3 regions of the Paraglaciecola sp. G1-13 genome follow, and region 3 is predicted to be linked to each of the others. Evidence: predicted binding sites of a transcription regulator. Region 3 holds the regulator's gene; each other region holds the start of a gene.
The links. The regulator sigma-54, encoded in region 3, starts transcription at its own class of promoters, with help from an activator protein. The targets are predictions, from matches to a motif close to GTTGGCACGNNNNTNGNNT.
Positions count from the first base shown of each region.

Region 1: the regulator sigma-54 is predicted to act here: its motif matches at 2,551-2,569, upstream of AC0L6N_RS19120 (BON domain-containing protein).
Region 2: the regulator sigma-54 is predicted to act here: its motif matches at 2,570-2,588, upstream of AC0L6N_RS01725 (Npun_F0296 family exosortase-dependent surface protein).

Region 1 is NZ_CM147903.1:4,493,732-4,498,646, forward strand. Features, by position in the region: partial or broken gene AC0L6N_RS19110 (transposase) at 221-334, shown strand; gene AC0L6N_RS19115 (transposase) at 393-1,376, shown strand; gene AC0L6N_RS19120 (BON domain-containing protein) at 1,952-2,518, opposite strand; gene dkgB (2,5-didehydrogluconate reductase DkgB) at 2,901-3,722, opposite strand; gene AC0L6N_RS19130 (DUF2254 domain-containing protein) at 3,965-4,915, opposite strand, start outside.
Region 2 is NZ_CM147903.1:402,027-406,941, reverse strand. Features, by position in the region: gene nlpI (lipoprotein NlpI) at 1-523, opposite strand, end outside; gene AC0L6N_RS01735 (cytidine deaminase) at 737-1,135, shown strand; gene AC0L6N_RS01730 (PEP-CTERM sorting domain-containing protein) at 1,414-2,256, shown strand; gene AC0L6N_RS01725 (Npun_F0296 family exosortase-dependent surface protein) at 2,632-3,474, shown strand; gene AC0L6N_RS01720 (RNA polymerase sigma factor) at 3,717-4,391, shown strand; gene AC0L6N_RS01715 (FecR family protein) at 4,388-4,915, shown strand, end outside.
Region 3 is NZ_CM147903.1:204,881-209,795, forward strand. Features, by position in the region: gene lptA (lipopolysaccharide transport periplasmic protein LptA) at 1-316, shown strand, start outside; gene lptB (LPS export ABC transporter ATP-binding protein) at 316-1,041, shown strand; gene AC0L6N_RS00905 (RNA polymerase factor sigma-54) at 1,164-2,657, shown strand; gene hpf (ribosome hibernation promoting factor) at 2,683-2,970, shown strand; gene ptsN (PTS IIA-like nitrogen regulatory protein PtsN) at 2,986-3,429, shown strand; gene rapZ (RNase adapter RapZ) at 3,432-4,277, shown strand; gene AC0L6N_RS00925 (HPr family phosphocarrier protein) at 4,274-4,552, shown strand; gene AC0L6N_RS00930 (DNA/RNA non-specific endonuclease) at 4,653-4,915, opposite strand, start outside.

The DNA of each region.
Region 1 (4,915 bases), 890 kb from region 3:
ACTACCGCTTCCATTTATCAATTTAGAGTTTCGCGCAAATGACTCAGGCTGAGAACAGCAGTAATCAAGAGAACAGCAGCAAAGTAATCAAAACAAGTGAGTAATCAAGACACCCATGATAAAAATGGTCGAGTAATCAAGACACCCATGATAAAAATGGTCAATTTTCAGGGCTGAACTAGACTTGATTGGTGTCTCATTTATATCAGGTCGATGGATTATGCCTCAACCTCGAAAAAGCCAAATCAGTTTAATCGATACCCCTTATTACCATTGCGTTTCCCGGTGTGTGCGGAACAAATCCAGTAATCAAGACACCCATTATAAAAATGGTCAATTTTCAGGGCTGAGCTACACTTGATTGGTGTTTCATTTAGTCAGGTAGATGGATTATGCCTCAACCTCGAAAAAGCCAAATTAGTTTAATCGATACCCCTTATTACCATTGCGTTTCCCGCTGCGTAAGGCAGTCGTTCTTGTGCGGAGTCGATACGCATTCTGGGCAAAGTTACGAGCATCGCCGAGGCTGGGTTGAAGCGCGCTTGTTGTTTTTGTCTACGGTATTCGCCATAGATATTTGTGCCTATGCGGTCATGAATAATCACACGCATGTGGTGCTATGTGTGAATAAAATAATGGCTGACAATTGGAATAGCGATGAAGTGTTGAGGCGCTATCACAAGCTACACAGAGGCACTTTGCTGACTCAGAAGTTTATGAATGGCGATACGCTGAGCCAAGGAGAGCTAATCACCTTTGATGAGACCGTTGAAACCTATCGGCAACGTTTGTATGACATAAGCTGGTTTATGCGTGACTTGAATGAATATATTGCTCGCGAAGCCAATAAAGAGGATGGCTGCACTGGTCGTTTCTGGGAAGGACGATTTAAATCACAAGCCCTATTAGATGAGAGTGCGGTCTTAGCGTGTATGGCCTATGTGGACTTGAATCCCATTCGTGCAAAAATGGCAAAAACACCCGAAACGTCAAAACACACCAGTATCAAAAAGCGCATTCACGCCATTAAAAACCAACAACCACAACCGAACGTGTTAATGCCGTTTGTAGGTAATCCTCGTGAAGAAATGCCTCAAGGTATCGCATATTCACTCAAAGACTATTGTGAATTGGTAGACACGACAGGCCGATGCATTCGTGATGACAAGGCCGGTCATATTGATAACACTCACAGTCCTATTCTACAAAGATTAGGCCTAGACGCTGCTCAGTGGTTAACATTAACAACTGAGTTCGAAAAACACTTCTGCTACGCAGCAGGTGCGGAGCAAATGATGAATGCATTTAAACGCCATACCCACCATCAACGGCTGCGAGGAATGACCAAAGCGAGAGAATTATTAAAGCGCGCATAAACCTGATTTGACCAAATTCACACGATACGCAACATCTCGTGCCTTTTACATGTCCGTAAAAGACTGTTTTTTTCCTTCTCTATCTTCGCAGTCAAATCTCCCAATAAAGTCCCCAGCCATCCAGGTTAAAAGAGGGGGTGTTTAGCTGTAAGTTAATACTTGCTAGCCAAAAAAACAAAGACGATTTTTTAAAGAATTTATCATGGGTGTCTATATGAAAACTCTATTGAAAGAATTTATTATGGGTGTCTATATAAAAACTCTTCCCTATCTTCGCAGTCAAATCTCCCAATGAAGTCCCCAGCCATCCAGGTTAAAAGAGGGGGTGCATAGCTGTAAGTTAATTCTTGCTAGCCAAAAAAAACAAAGACGATTTTTTAAAGAATTTATCATGGGTGTCTATATGAAAACTCTATTGAAAGAATTTATTATGGGTGTCTATATAAAAACTCTAAGTCGCTCAGTTTTTTATTCAAATATTAGGAAAGCTAATTAATATTTGTAGACCATCATAAACTCTAGACAAAAAAACACCCGCCGAAGCGGGTGTTCTATTTAGCTTTGTAGCACTATTTCTATGCGTTGCCGCCTTGCTCTGTGGTTTTCAGCATATCAACAACGGTTTTTACGTCGTTGGTATTCTCAGCAATCTTGATCGCCAACTGGCGCTCTGCGTCTGTATCAACCGTGCCAGAAAGGGTCACTTCACCCATTTTTGATTCGACTTCAATTTCCAAGCCGCTCACTTCTGATTCAAACATTAAACGGGTTTTTACTACCGTTTCAATTTTCGCATCGTTAAGAGTCTGCATGACCTCGCCGTCTTGCTCTTCATCTAACTCTTGGATGACCGTCAACTGATTATCGACATCGGTTACACCATCAAGTGACATAACGAGCTCTGACGCTAGCGCTTTGTCGACTTCGCGGTCAACTTTACCTGTTAGGGTGACTTTGCCGTTTTTAACATCTGTGTTGATGTCAAACGAGTCAAGGTTGCCATTAAGCATTAATGTGGTTTCGGCTTTACCGTCAATCCAAGCGTCGCCCGCTGTATCTTTCCAAGTATTCTCTGCATTCGCAGCTAGAGAGGCTGTACCAAGTGTGGCGGCTACTAATACTGAAATGATTGAATTTTTCATAAATATCTCCTTTTTAAGATTCGAAGTAATTAATGCCAATTCAATGCCAACCAGTTAATCCATTGATTTTAAGTAACTTTATTCCATCTTAGTCACACTTTCACATCATCACTTGTGAAATTTATTACCAGGGACTTGTAAATAATTCTTTAATAATACCGAGACTTTCTGACCATTTTTACTTGATGATTGGAGGTTGAAGGTGAAAGTGAAGATTGAGTAAGCGTTAAAACGTAAAATGGCCCTACTACACACATGAAAACGCCTCTAACTCAAAAGAGGCAGAGGCGTTTTTTATTTTTCACTGAACGATTAATGATTTACGGGGGTTGGTACAAATCGACCTCAGGTTAAGACTTTCGTGAGCACGTAATAGGTATCTTTACCAGTCTGGTGCGAAGTCAGGGTCAACAATACGTTCTTGAGGTTCAATGCCATCGATTTTTTCGATTTCTTCGGCAGTTAACATCATTTGCTTAGCCGTGAGATTGTCACGCATGTGGTTCACATTGGTGGATGAAGGGATCGCCACGATTTTCTTATGACTTAACCACGCTAATGCGACCGCAGATGATGTTGTATCGTGGGCACTGGCGATGTCATTCAGTATGTCATTTTCCATCACTTTACCCACACCTAGGGGCATGTATGCGGTTACTTGAATGTTGTTGCGTTGGCAGTATGCCACCAGCTCTTTGTTTTGAAAGTTAGGATGTACCTCGATTTGATTGGTCAGAATATGATCTTTACCTAAAATCGACAGGGCTTCATCAAGCTGGCTTTGGGTGAAATTGGACACACCGATATGTCTCGTCAGACCGCGCTCTTTGCACGCCTTTAGTTCCTTAAGATATTCTGCCATCGATACCTTGTTGTCCGGTGACGGCCAGTGAATGAGCAGTAAGTCAACATAATCGGTATTGAGCTGAGTCAGACTATTTTGCACGCTCGTTATAAATTTATCGGCACTGAGGTTATCAAACCACACTTTAGTCGTGACGAAGAGCTCACCTCTAGAGATTTTAGAGGCGGAAATAGCATCACCGACTTCAGCTTCATTTTCATAAGCTTGTGCGGTATCAATATGACGGTAACCCACATCAAGCGCGTTCTCTACCGCCAGTTTGGCATCATCCCCTTTTAGGCGATATGTACCGAATCCTGGAGTCGGTATTGTTGGCGTAGCGAATGTTGATGAATTCATAAATCAGTCCTTCTGTTGGAGCGCTGACTTTGAGCAAGACAACGCGGTGAACATGTGGATTAACCTATTCGAATACCATGCCAAAAAGTAACCAATTGATATGTATAGAATAAACAATAAGAGATGTGAGATAGAGCAGATTAACGTGAAATATTTTCAACGCTATTTGCAGCCGTTACTGACTGCCTATCACTACGCTTTGCTGATCGTTGCAACGCTTTAGTGATCGTTGCAAGACTCTGTTAGCTGCTGTCACTGTCTAGGTGGCGCTTTATATCATCTAGGCGGCGCTTTATATCCAACCAGTCATGCTCAGCTAGTTGTGAGCTGCTCTGTATTTGTTCAATCATAGCGGCCTGTTGGCGAACGAACTGTTTATGCTCGGGGCTACGGCTAAAACGCAAAATACTGCTTAAGCCTTCCAGTAAACGAATGGTGACTGCTAGGCTGTCTTTCGAATATTGGCGGATCTGATTAAACGCCGCTTCACCCAACCCAGTGAAAGCCACGGGCTTGCATTGAAGTCGAGTTATGCCGTTGTCGTCTTCGTAGATAGTTGGCGGAAAGGGTTTGTCGGTGAGTGTGCACAACACAGCGCTAAGCTTGTCTACCACGGTTACAGCTGAATAAGGGTCGTTAATACCGGGTGATAAGGCGCGAACGGCAATCTCAACCAATTGACGGATTGCAAACTCCACGTCCTGCACTGGGGTGCGATGAGAGCCTAAACGCACCAATTCGGTAATCTTGCTAGGTTGGCAAGAAAGCGTAGCACCATTAAAATAAGCGATGGCGATCACAGAGCCTCGCATTACAAAGTCTCCTGGCATGTAATGTACGCTCAGCGCCATATCACTGTTTTCACTCAAGGCTCGTAGCTGTTCTATGTCCAAGGTTTGTACATATCCGCTGCTCGTCGATTGAATAGCTTGGCTATTAGGGTAAATCTGGTCGAAATCTGGTGCTGTGTAGACACGCTGTTCTGCAGTCGTATCAGCCTCGTCTGGCTCTTCAATTTTCGGGAATAAGCGTTCAATAATGTCGTTAAGTTCGCGATAGACGTTATCAATGACGTTATCTGCCTGAATTGCGCTAGCTACGTGATGAATGAAATAAATCAACACCCCTACTCCAACGATTGCGAGTAACACGGAGGTGAGAATGCTGATGCCAGGCACGAATTCTTGTTGCTC
Region 2 (4,915 bases), 200 kb from region 3:
AAAGTGCACGATAAGGATCGGATTCATCATTTCGGTAGAATTCACTAAAATCATTCACGGCTAAATCGGCACGGCCACCGTAATAAAGCGCAATCCCACGATTCAAAAATGCAAATTCATAATCAGGATTAATGTCTAATGTGGCATCAAACGCTTCATAGGCTTGTATAAAATTCATTTGCTGGATGTAATGTACCCCCAAAGAATTATACGCCTCCGCCATATCTGGTTTAAGACGTATTGCATGATCAAAATCGTATTGGGCTAAACCAGCAAGTCCAACGCTGTCATACAACATGCCGCGTTGATGGAGTAACTCTGCCCTTTCTTGATCTTCTAACGGTGCTTTCTCAAGAATTTGGTTATATCTAGCAATCGCCATTTGCGAACGCACGCTCATGGGCGCAGGTTCAGCGAGTAATAAGTTACTCATCTGTGCTTGGCTTTGCTGAGCTTGATTGCTACTAGCACAACCACTTAATATCAATCCTAAGAATACCAGTGAGAAAAATTTATTTTGCATTGTAATTAGCATAAGAGTAGGCAACGCTCGGTCTAAAATGTGATGGCGATAAAAATGCGGAATCGGCCAGGAAATGAAGCTTAGTAAACAGTCAGGGTGGCGTATTTACCCATAAATGTAAAGACAACGAGAAGGCGAAAATTGCAATCTACTGTATCAAGTTGTAAAAATAATGCACACTAGCCGGCTATTGAGAAAAAAAGCGATACCATTTTGAATAAGCAACAAACTGATTTACAAAGCCTCTTTAATGCCGCTTTGGATGTACAAGCCAAAGCACACGCTCCTTATTCTGATTACAGAGTGGGCTCTGCCCTAGTGGCAGAAGACGGTCAAACGTATACTGGCTGCAACGTAGAAAACGTATCATTTCCGCTAGGTCAGTGTGCCGAAGGAAACGCCTTAGCAGCAATGGTGGCAGGTGGTGCGAGGCAAGTCCGTGAAATTTTAATTGCCAGCCCAAATGAACACTTTTGCTCACCGTGTGGCGGGTGTCGTCAGCGTATTTTTGAGTTCGCCAGCAAAGACACTTTAGTTCATATGGCCACCAGCGAAGGTGAAATTAAAACGCTTTCCATGAATGAAATTTTACCCTTTGCATTTGAGCAATAAAAACCTCGTTAGCCCTGACGCCTGATAAAGAAAATATTTGCACACAACAGCATTGATTAAAAATCAACCACCGTTATAATGTGCCGAGTTTCGAAGCGTATCTAGTTAGAAACGCTACAAATTAAAGCCTGTCTACTTTTTTTACACTGACTATTGAGCGTCAATTAGCCAAAAGTCTAAGATGTTGAATTAAAAGGATTAATGAGAAGTGGCTCAGTTTGTGCTTTATCGACAATACATATCACAGTTGCAGTTAGGTCGTCGTACAGGAGTAACCTATGACACGTTTATTTAAGAAAGCAAAATTCATATCAGCAGCCGCTTTACTAGCGCTAACTGCATCGCAAAACATTAGCGCCGCTACTATTACCTTAGGTGGTCAAGCAGCCACAGACGGTTCTGGTAAGACAAGCGCCAATGTTAACTCGAACAATACTATCAATGCCATCAGCGACGGTTTCTTTGTAGAAACGTTCGATAGCGCCACCGCAATTCCAGGGCTACCGACTGCAAATGATACAACTTATAATGTGGCAGGCAGTTCTACTGGTTGTGCAATCAACTCACCATTACTTGTTCAACCTAGCTCCACTAACGTGTTAAATGTACGTACAGGTTCAGTGAGAAATGTAGCAGCTGCACCTGCTGGTGACACGACTTGTTATGCTTACACCACACCTGAAACGGTTGGAACTGATAGTTACGTAGACATCGATTACACCAATTTCTTAGCCAACATCGGTACAATAGATGCGTCTTTAGCTGGTTCAAGCATTGACTACCTAGGCTTTTATTGGGGATCAATCGATACCTATAACACCTTTGAGTTTTACTCTGATACTGACCAATTAGTGAAAAGCATTGCTGGTCAAGAAATATTAGATCTTGTTGGTGGTGTTGAAGGTGACAGATTATCTGATAAGTCCAATGTTTACGTGAACATAAACTTCAGCGTTGCTGAAGCTTTCACCCGCTTACGTGTTGTTTCATCTGGCGTAGCCGGTGAGTTCGACAACATCGTGGTTGGTTTATCAAATCGTAATGTACCAGCACCAGCTGGTTTGGCTTTCTTAGGTCTAGGTCTAATCGGCTTCGTATTGCGTAAAAAACTTCAGAAGTAATATTAACAATTCATAAAAAAAGTCGGCTCGCCGACTTTTTTTATGCCTGAAAATAAGCCGTATTAAAGACAAACGCCAACAGTTAAAAAGTCCTCTATTCAGTCCTATTAAGTTGTTAATAATGGGCTGACAAGTTTTTGCTTTACGCAAAGCTTCAATCCCTTGTTTAACGTGTACTTAGTTGCGATTCTCCCCTTAGAAAACTTTACACTAAGCGTGTAAATTTCGTACACATTAGTCACCTATTTTTACGCTTTCGGTATAGATATTTACCGCTCAGAATGCAATACCATGATAATGCTCAATAATTTGTTCTGGCACGGCTTATGCTAATACTTTAGTAGCAGTAACTGTAGCTGCATAACGGAGTTACACATGAAAAATTCAATGACTAAAAACAGTATAAAGTTATTTAAAACTACCTTAATCGCTTTGGCAGTTAGCCAGTCTGCGCATGCGGCGGTTATTTCCTTTGAGGGCCAAGCCGCCACTGACGGCTCTGGCAAGACGAGTCTAAAAATCAACGCTGACAACACGATCAATTCTTTGTCCGACGGCTACTTCGTAGAAACGTTTGACAAAGCCACCGCTATCGATGCGCTGCCCTTGACCCAAGATGAAAGCTACAACGTTGCTGGCTCATCAAACGGATGTGCCATCAACTCACCATTAGCCGTTACAGCCAGTGGTTCGTCCGTGCTTAACGTTCGTAAAGGGTCAACTAGGAACGTTGCCGCGGCACCTGCTGGCGATAATACTTGTTATGCTTACACAACGCCCTCCACCGTGGGTGTGGATAGTTTTGTAGATATTGATTACACAAGCTTTCTAGACAGTATAGGAACAACCGTGTCGTCACTTGCTGATTCTCGCGTTAATTACTTAGGCTTTTATTGGGGCTCGGTAGACACCTATAACTCTTTTGAGTTTTACTCTGACGATGCACTCGTGGGCAAAATAACTGGCGCTGAGCTTTTGGCCGAACTAAACGGCACCGCTGGTAACCAAGTCGCGGATTCATCAAATGTCTATGTCAACATAGCCTTTGGTGCAAACGAAGCTTTTAACAGACTTCGAGTTATCTCTTCTGGTGTTGCAGGTGAGTTTGACAACATCGTTGTTGGATTAGACAAGCGAGACGTGCCCGCGCCAACCAGCCTTGCTATCTTGGGTTTGGGGCTATTAGGTCTTGGCGTTGGAAAACGCCTCAAGAAATAATGAATACACTTTAAATCAAAGCCGGCTTGCCGGCTTTTTTTATATCCATTTGTTTATTTTTCTTTCACCCTTGAACACTTTGTGCAACGAGCCTATGCAGAAAAGCAAATGCACAGCCTGTGAAGTCCGTCATGAAAAATATGAAGTTTTTATGAATATTAGCCCAAAGCCACCAGCTGTCATGTTTCTGTTTTACTCCGCGATTACTATCCGTCCATTTTTAGCGTGTAAGAGTAAACACAATGAGCAAAACGCTACAAAAGGCTTCGCTGTTTTTTCTAAACTCCCATGTAAAACCCCAAGCTTTAGAAATAACGTCCCCTGCGTCTAAACCAAAGAAGATACAAGCCCCTAACGCAATCGATAAGCTGTTCAGAGATCATTGGCGCGATGTGTGCCGCATACTGCACAAATGTTACGGCTCAGGTCCACCAGAGCCAGAAGACGTGGCCCAAGAAGCGTTTAGCCGTATTGCCCAAATACGTGATTTTGAACAAATAGAAGACCCCAAAGCCTATATCATCAAAATAGCGATGAATATTACCCTCAAATCGATAGGGCGTTTGTGTAAAACTCGTGAGCTCATTGCACAGCATACTCAACTCCCAGAAGATCAGTGTGATGACGTTTGCCCCGAAACTATTTTGCAGGGTGAGCAACGTATTGCTGCAATACAAAAAGGCACAGAACAGCTAACTGAGAAGCAACGCGACATTTTGATGCGCGCCCGGCTCAAAGGCCAAACGTATTCTGAAATATCCTCAGATACCGGCTGGAGTGTTGCAGATATCTGCCGCCAACTAAACGCGGTAATGGCAATTTTAGAGCGCATTGATGAGCAGGAGAATAACGCCAACGACCAAGCTTTCTCATCACATATCTCGCCCCGCAATATCTCAACAGAGCCAACGTCATGACACATATAAAGAGCAATTCTAGCGACAACGGGCTAAACAATAGCAATCGACCAAGTGTTAAAAAAAGCAATGAGCGCTGCGCAAATCATGAAGTGAATGAAAGCAGTGAATACGAGCAGGCTTCCAGCTCATCCTCGCCTCAAGCCAGAGCCAGAGAATGGTTAACGTACTTACATTGCGGACATACCAGCGCAGACAAACGCGAAGAGTTTGTTGTGTGGCTCAATAGCAGTGACGATAACAAACAAGCTTTTAACCACAGTCAAAAGATCTGGCAAACCATAGGCATGACAGATTCTGCGGTAGAATGGATACAGCAACATGCAGTTCAACAAACGACCACAGTGCATCAAGTAAAGCCCAAACGTGTATTCGCAAAATCGTTTTTGGCGTTATGTGCAATGGCCGCCAGTGTGGCTTTACTTGCGCTCAATGGTGTATTTAACACAACCGCTCATCTTGAAATTCCTCAACCGCAAACCGCGTTCACCTCGCCTGTGGGGCAAAATCGCCAAATCACCTTA
Region 3 (4,915 bases):
CTCTCAACAACAAGAGCAAGGGGGCAGTATTGAGGCATCAGCCAATCGCATTGAATATCGCAGAGATTTACGCACACTAACCTTAGAAGGCGATGCACAGCTGAAGCAGAACAATAGCAGTGTAAAAGGTGAGTCGATAGTGTTTAACATGGAACTTGAACAAATTGTCGCGCAAGGAGAGAGCGAGAGTGAAAATAGCGGACGAGTTACGACTATTTTTCAACCAGCTAAGAAATCAGCGAGCAGTAAAAAGCAAACTGACGCGAAAAAGTCCAGTGATGCTGAAGTCAAACCAAAACAGGATGAAACTCCATAATGGCGACGTTAAAAGCCTCGCATTTGGCTAAATCCTATAAATCGCGTCAAGTTGTGCGTGATGTCAGTCTAGAAGTGTCCACTGGCCAGATTGTCGGTTTACTTGGTCCAAACGGTGCAGGTAAAACAACCACGTTTTATATGATTGTCGGTTTGGTTCCCTTAGATAAGGGAGAAATCAGTATTGATCAGCAAGATCTTACCCTACAGCCCATGCATATGCGCGCTCGTTTAGGGATTGGTTACTTACCCCAAGAAGCCTCTATTTTTCGAAAACTGACAGTCTATCAAAACTTGATGGCTATCTTGCAGACACGCAAAGAGCTCAGTGCAGAACAAAGAGAACAGCAAGCGGATTCATTACTCGATGAGTTCAATATAAATCATATTCGTAACAGTGCTGGTATGAGTTTGTCTGGAGGTGAACGCCGCCGGGTAGAAATAGCGCGGGCACTGGCAGCCGATCCAGAATTTATTCTGCTCGATGAGCCGTTTGCCGGTGTTGATCCTATTTCAGTTAATGATATTAAAAAAATTATTCAACATTTACGTGACCGTGGTATTGGTGTTTTGATAACCGACCACAATGTAAGAGAGACACTCGATGTGTGTGAGAAAGCTTACATTGTTAGTCATGGTGAACTCATCGCTTCTGGCACGGCAGAAGAAGTATTAAGTGATCAACGTGTAAGAGATGTATACCTAGGCGAACAATTCAGGCTATAGTTAAGCTGAAAAAGCCGCTCATTTTATCGAGATTATACTCAGGCGCTTGGTGAGACATTTACAGTCAATCGAATCAACCACAGCATATTTTTTAGTTTGCAACGGACAGAATAAAGAAGTAAATGAAACCCTCTTTACAATTAAAATTTAGTCAATCACTCACTATGACGCCACAGTTACAGCAAGCTATTCGTTTGTTGCAATTGTCTACGTTAGATTTACAGCAAGAAATTCAAGAAGCCTTGGATTCCAACCCGCTGTTGGAAGTTGAAGAGCCTACGGATCAGGAATCCGGCGATAGTGCGTTAAATGACAATTCCCTCGACCCGTCTTCTAAAGATACCAATGAAATAGTTGATACCAGCAGTGACAACTTAGACTCAAGTGAAGCGTTCGAGAAAAACGAAATCCCAGAAGACTTACCTACGGATACCACTTGGGATGAGTACATCAGCGCTTCTTCCGCACCTGCCTCTAGCATATCCAGTGGTGCCGGCGGTGATGACGAACAGATCTTTCAAGGCGAAACCACAGATAACATTCAAGATCATTTGCTGTGGCAAATGCGTTTAACCCATTTTAGTGATACCGATGTCGCGATTGCGACAGCGATCATTGATTCTATCGATGAGTCTGGTTATTTGACCATGAGCGCTGAAGACGTTCTGGCCAGCATGGATGATGAAGAAATAGAGCTCGATGAAGTGGAATGCGTACTTAAGCGTATTCAAATGTTCGACCCAATTGGGTCTGGCTCTCGTACACCACAAGAATGCTTGCTAGTGCAATTGCGTCAGTTTGCTCCTGATACACCCTGGTTAGAAGAAGCGAAGACCTTGATTGGGGACTATGCCGACCTTTTGGCAAGCAAGGATTACCGTACTTTGATGCGTAAATCTCGCCTTAAAGAGGATGATTTGCGTGAGGTCATGCGTTTACTTAAAACGCTCAATCCGCGTCCAGGCAGCGCCTTGATCAAAGGTGAAGCAGAATACGTTATACCTGATGTGTCAGTGAGTAAGAAAAATGGCCGTTGGACAGTAGAGCTTAACCCAGACAGCCTACCCAAATTGAACGTTAATCAACAGTATGCTGCAATGAGTCGTAGCGCGAAAAACACCAGTGATAGTCAATTTATTCGCTCACACATGCAAGAAGCCAAATGGTTTATTAAAAGTGTTGAGAGCCGAAACGATACCTTATTGAAAGTGTCAAACTGTATAGTACAGCAGCAAATGGGCTTCTTTGAACATGGGCCTGAGATGATGAAGCCTATGGTACTAAATGACGTAGCCGAAATGGTGGATATGCATGAATCTACAATTTCTCGTGTTACCACCCAAAAATATATGCATACCCCTAGAGGTATATTTGAGCTGAAATATTTCTTCTCGAGCCATGTTGCAACTGAGACAGGCGGAGAGTGCTCGTCAACGGCGATACGCGCATTGATTAAAAAGCTGGTCGCAGCTGAAAAACCAAGCAAGCCGCTAAGTGACAGCAAGATTGCTCAATTGTTGGCCGATCAAGGCATCATGGTCGCTCGGCGAACAATAGCAAAGTACCGGGAATCTCTGATGATACCCCCGTCGAACCAACGAAAAAGCCTATTGTAGGCTGATTAAAGAAGGAAGAGGCGATATGCAAATTAATATTACTGGTCACCATGTGGATGTAACCGATTCACTAAAAGATTATGTCGATACTAAATTTACCAAGCTCGAGCGACACTTCGATCAGATCAACAATGTTCACGTCATTCTCAATGTAGAAAAGCTCAACCAAAAAGCGGAAGCGACAATACATTTGAATGGGGCAGATGTATTTGCCACCATGGAACACAACGACATGTATGCGGCAATAGATGGCCTAATCGATAAACTCGATCGGCAAGTTATCAAGCATAAAGAAAAAGCTAAACGCCATTAACCCATCAGGTAAATAATGGAAATATCAAATATTCTTCACCCTGACTGCGTCGTATGCGCAGTTCAGGGGTCCAGCAAAAAGCGCATTTTAGAGCTTATTAGTCAATTGGCATCTGAGCACCTTGTTGAAGTAGACCAAGCGACCATTTTATCCAGTTTAGCGGGGCGCGAGAAAATGGGGTGTACGGGCATTGGTGGTGGTATAGCACTACCACATGGCCGTATAAAAGGGCTAGAGTCAGCCCTAGGCGTGCTTGTAACGTGCCAACCTCCGGTCCAGTATGACGCCATCGATAACATGCCAGTGGATATCTTCTTTGCTATTTTAGTACCAGAGGAAAAGGCCCAAGAGCACCTACAAACCTTGTCGGCGATAGCCAAAAAATTCGTTGATAAAGATATTTTAAATCGTTTGCGCAGTGCAACCACAGACCAAGAATTATTTCAGGTACTCAGTTAATTATGAAGCTTATTATCATCAGTGGGCGTTCAGGCTCAGGGAAGTCCATCGTTTTACGTTCACTGGAAGATTTAGGCTATTACTGCGTTGATAATATCCCCGTCAACTTATTGCCCACTTTGACCCATACCGTCGCTGACGAGTACGATCAGGTCGCGGTCAGCATTGACGTGCGAAATTTACCCAAAGATCCCAACGAATTGGTGGAAATACTCGACTACTTGCCGTCAACGTGGGAAATGACCATATTGTATTTGGATGCCAGCGATGACGTACTGATTAAGCGTTTCAGTGAAACCCGCCGCTTGCACCCGTTGTCTAAGCAAAACAAATCATTGTCTGGTGCTATTCAAGCCGAAAGCCAGTTATTAGCGCCAATAGCCGAACGTGCAGATTTATATATAGACACAGATCAATTGTCAATTCACCAGCTGGCCGAATTGGTGCGTGAGCGAATATTAGGTAAAAAAAGCTCACGCTTGGTTTTGGTTTTTGAAAGCTTCGGTTTTAAACACGGTATTCCTAAAGATGCGGATTATGTATTTGATGCGCGTTTCTTACCCAACCCGCACTGGGAGCCAGATTTAAAACCCCTTACTGGACTTGATTCCCCCGTCGAGATTTTTCTTGGCTCACAACCTATAGTCACTAAATTTATTTGGCAAATTCAGAATCTGATTTCTACTTGGTTGCCACATTTAGAACGTAATAACCGTAGTTATGTGACAATCGCCATCGGGTGTACTGGCGGTCAGCACCGCTCTGTGTACGTAGTGGAAATGTTAGCCAAAACATTTAGCACCTCGCACCCTGATGTGCAGATACGTCATCGCGAGTTAAACCGATGAGTGAGCGATTAGAGAAAACCTTACTCATAGTGAACAAGTTAGGGCTGCATGCCAGAGCAGCGACTCAATTGGTTAAGCTTGCGAATCAATTTGAAGCTGAAGTCACTATTGTTCAGGATGACAAAAGTGCCTCAGCAAGCAGTGTGCTGGGCCTAATGATGTTAGAGAGTTGCCAAGGCAAAGAAATTCAAGTGATATCTGAAGGGAAAGACGCGCGCCAAGCGATGGATGCTGTTGAAGAGCTTATTGTCGGAAAATTCAACGAAAGCGAGTAATCAGTTAGATTTAATGCAACGTGCACTTCAATTTAGACTTTTTCCACTCATCTCGACTTTCTACTCATTCGCTATTTTTTTGAAACGCGCGGTTGGGTTATCAGCAACCCAATTGACTGCTTAATCCACCTAAACGCGCTTCAACCGCATATTCTTTGCTGCCCTTCATTTCTGGGAATATATTCAGACCGCTGCGAGTTTCTACGTTATCAATCGTGACTTCTTTACTGCAGTAGTCATCGGCTCTCGCGCTATTTTGCTCCATGACATAGGCGGACGCTCTAACATAACCCGCTTGGTTTATTGTCGCGACAATTTTGAAGTAGCCAGAAGGAATAGTGTGGCTTTCATCTGCACCTGGAA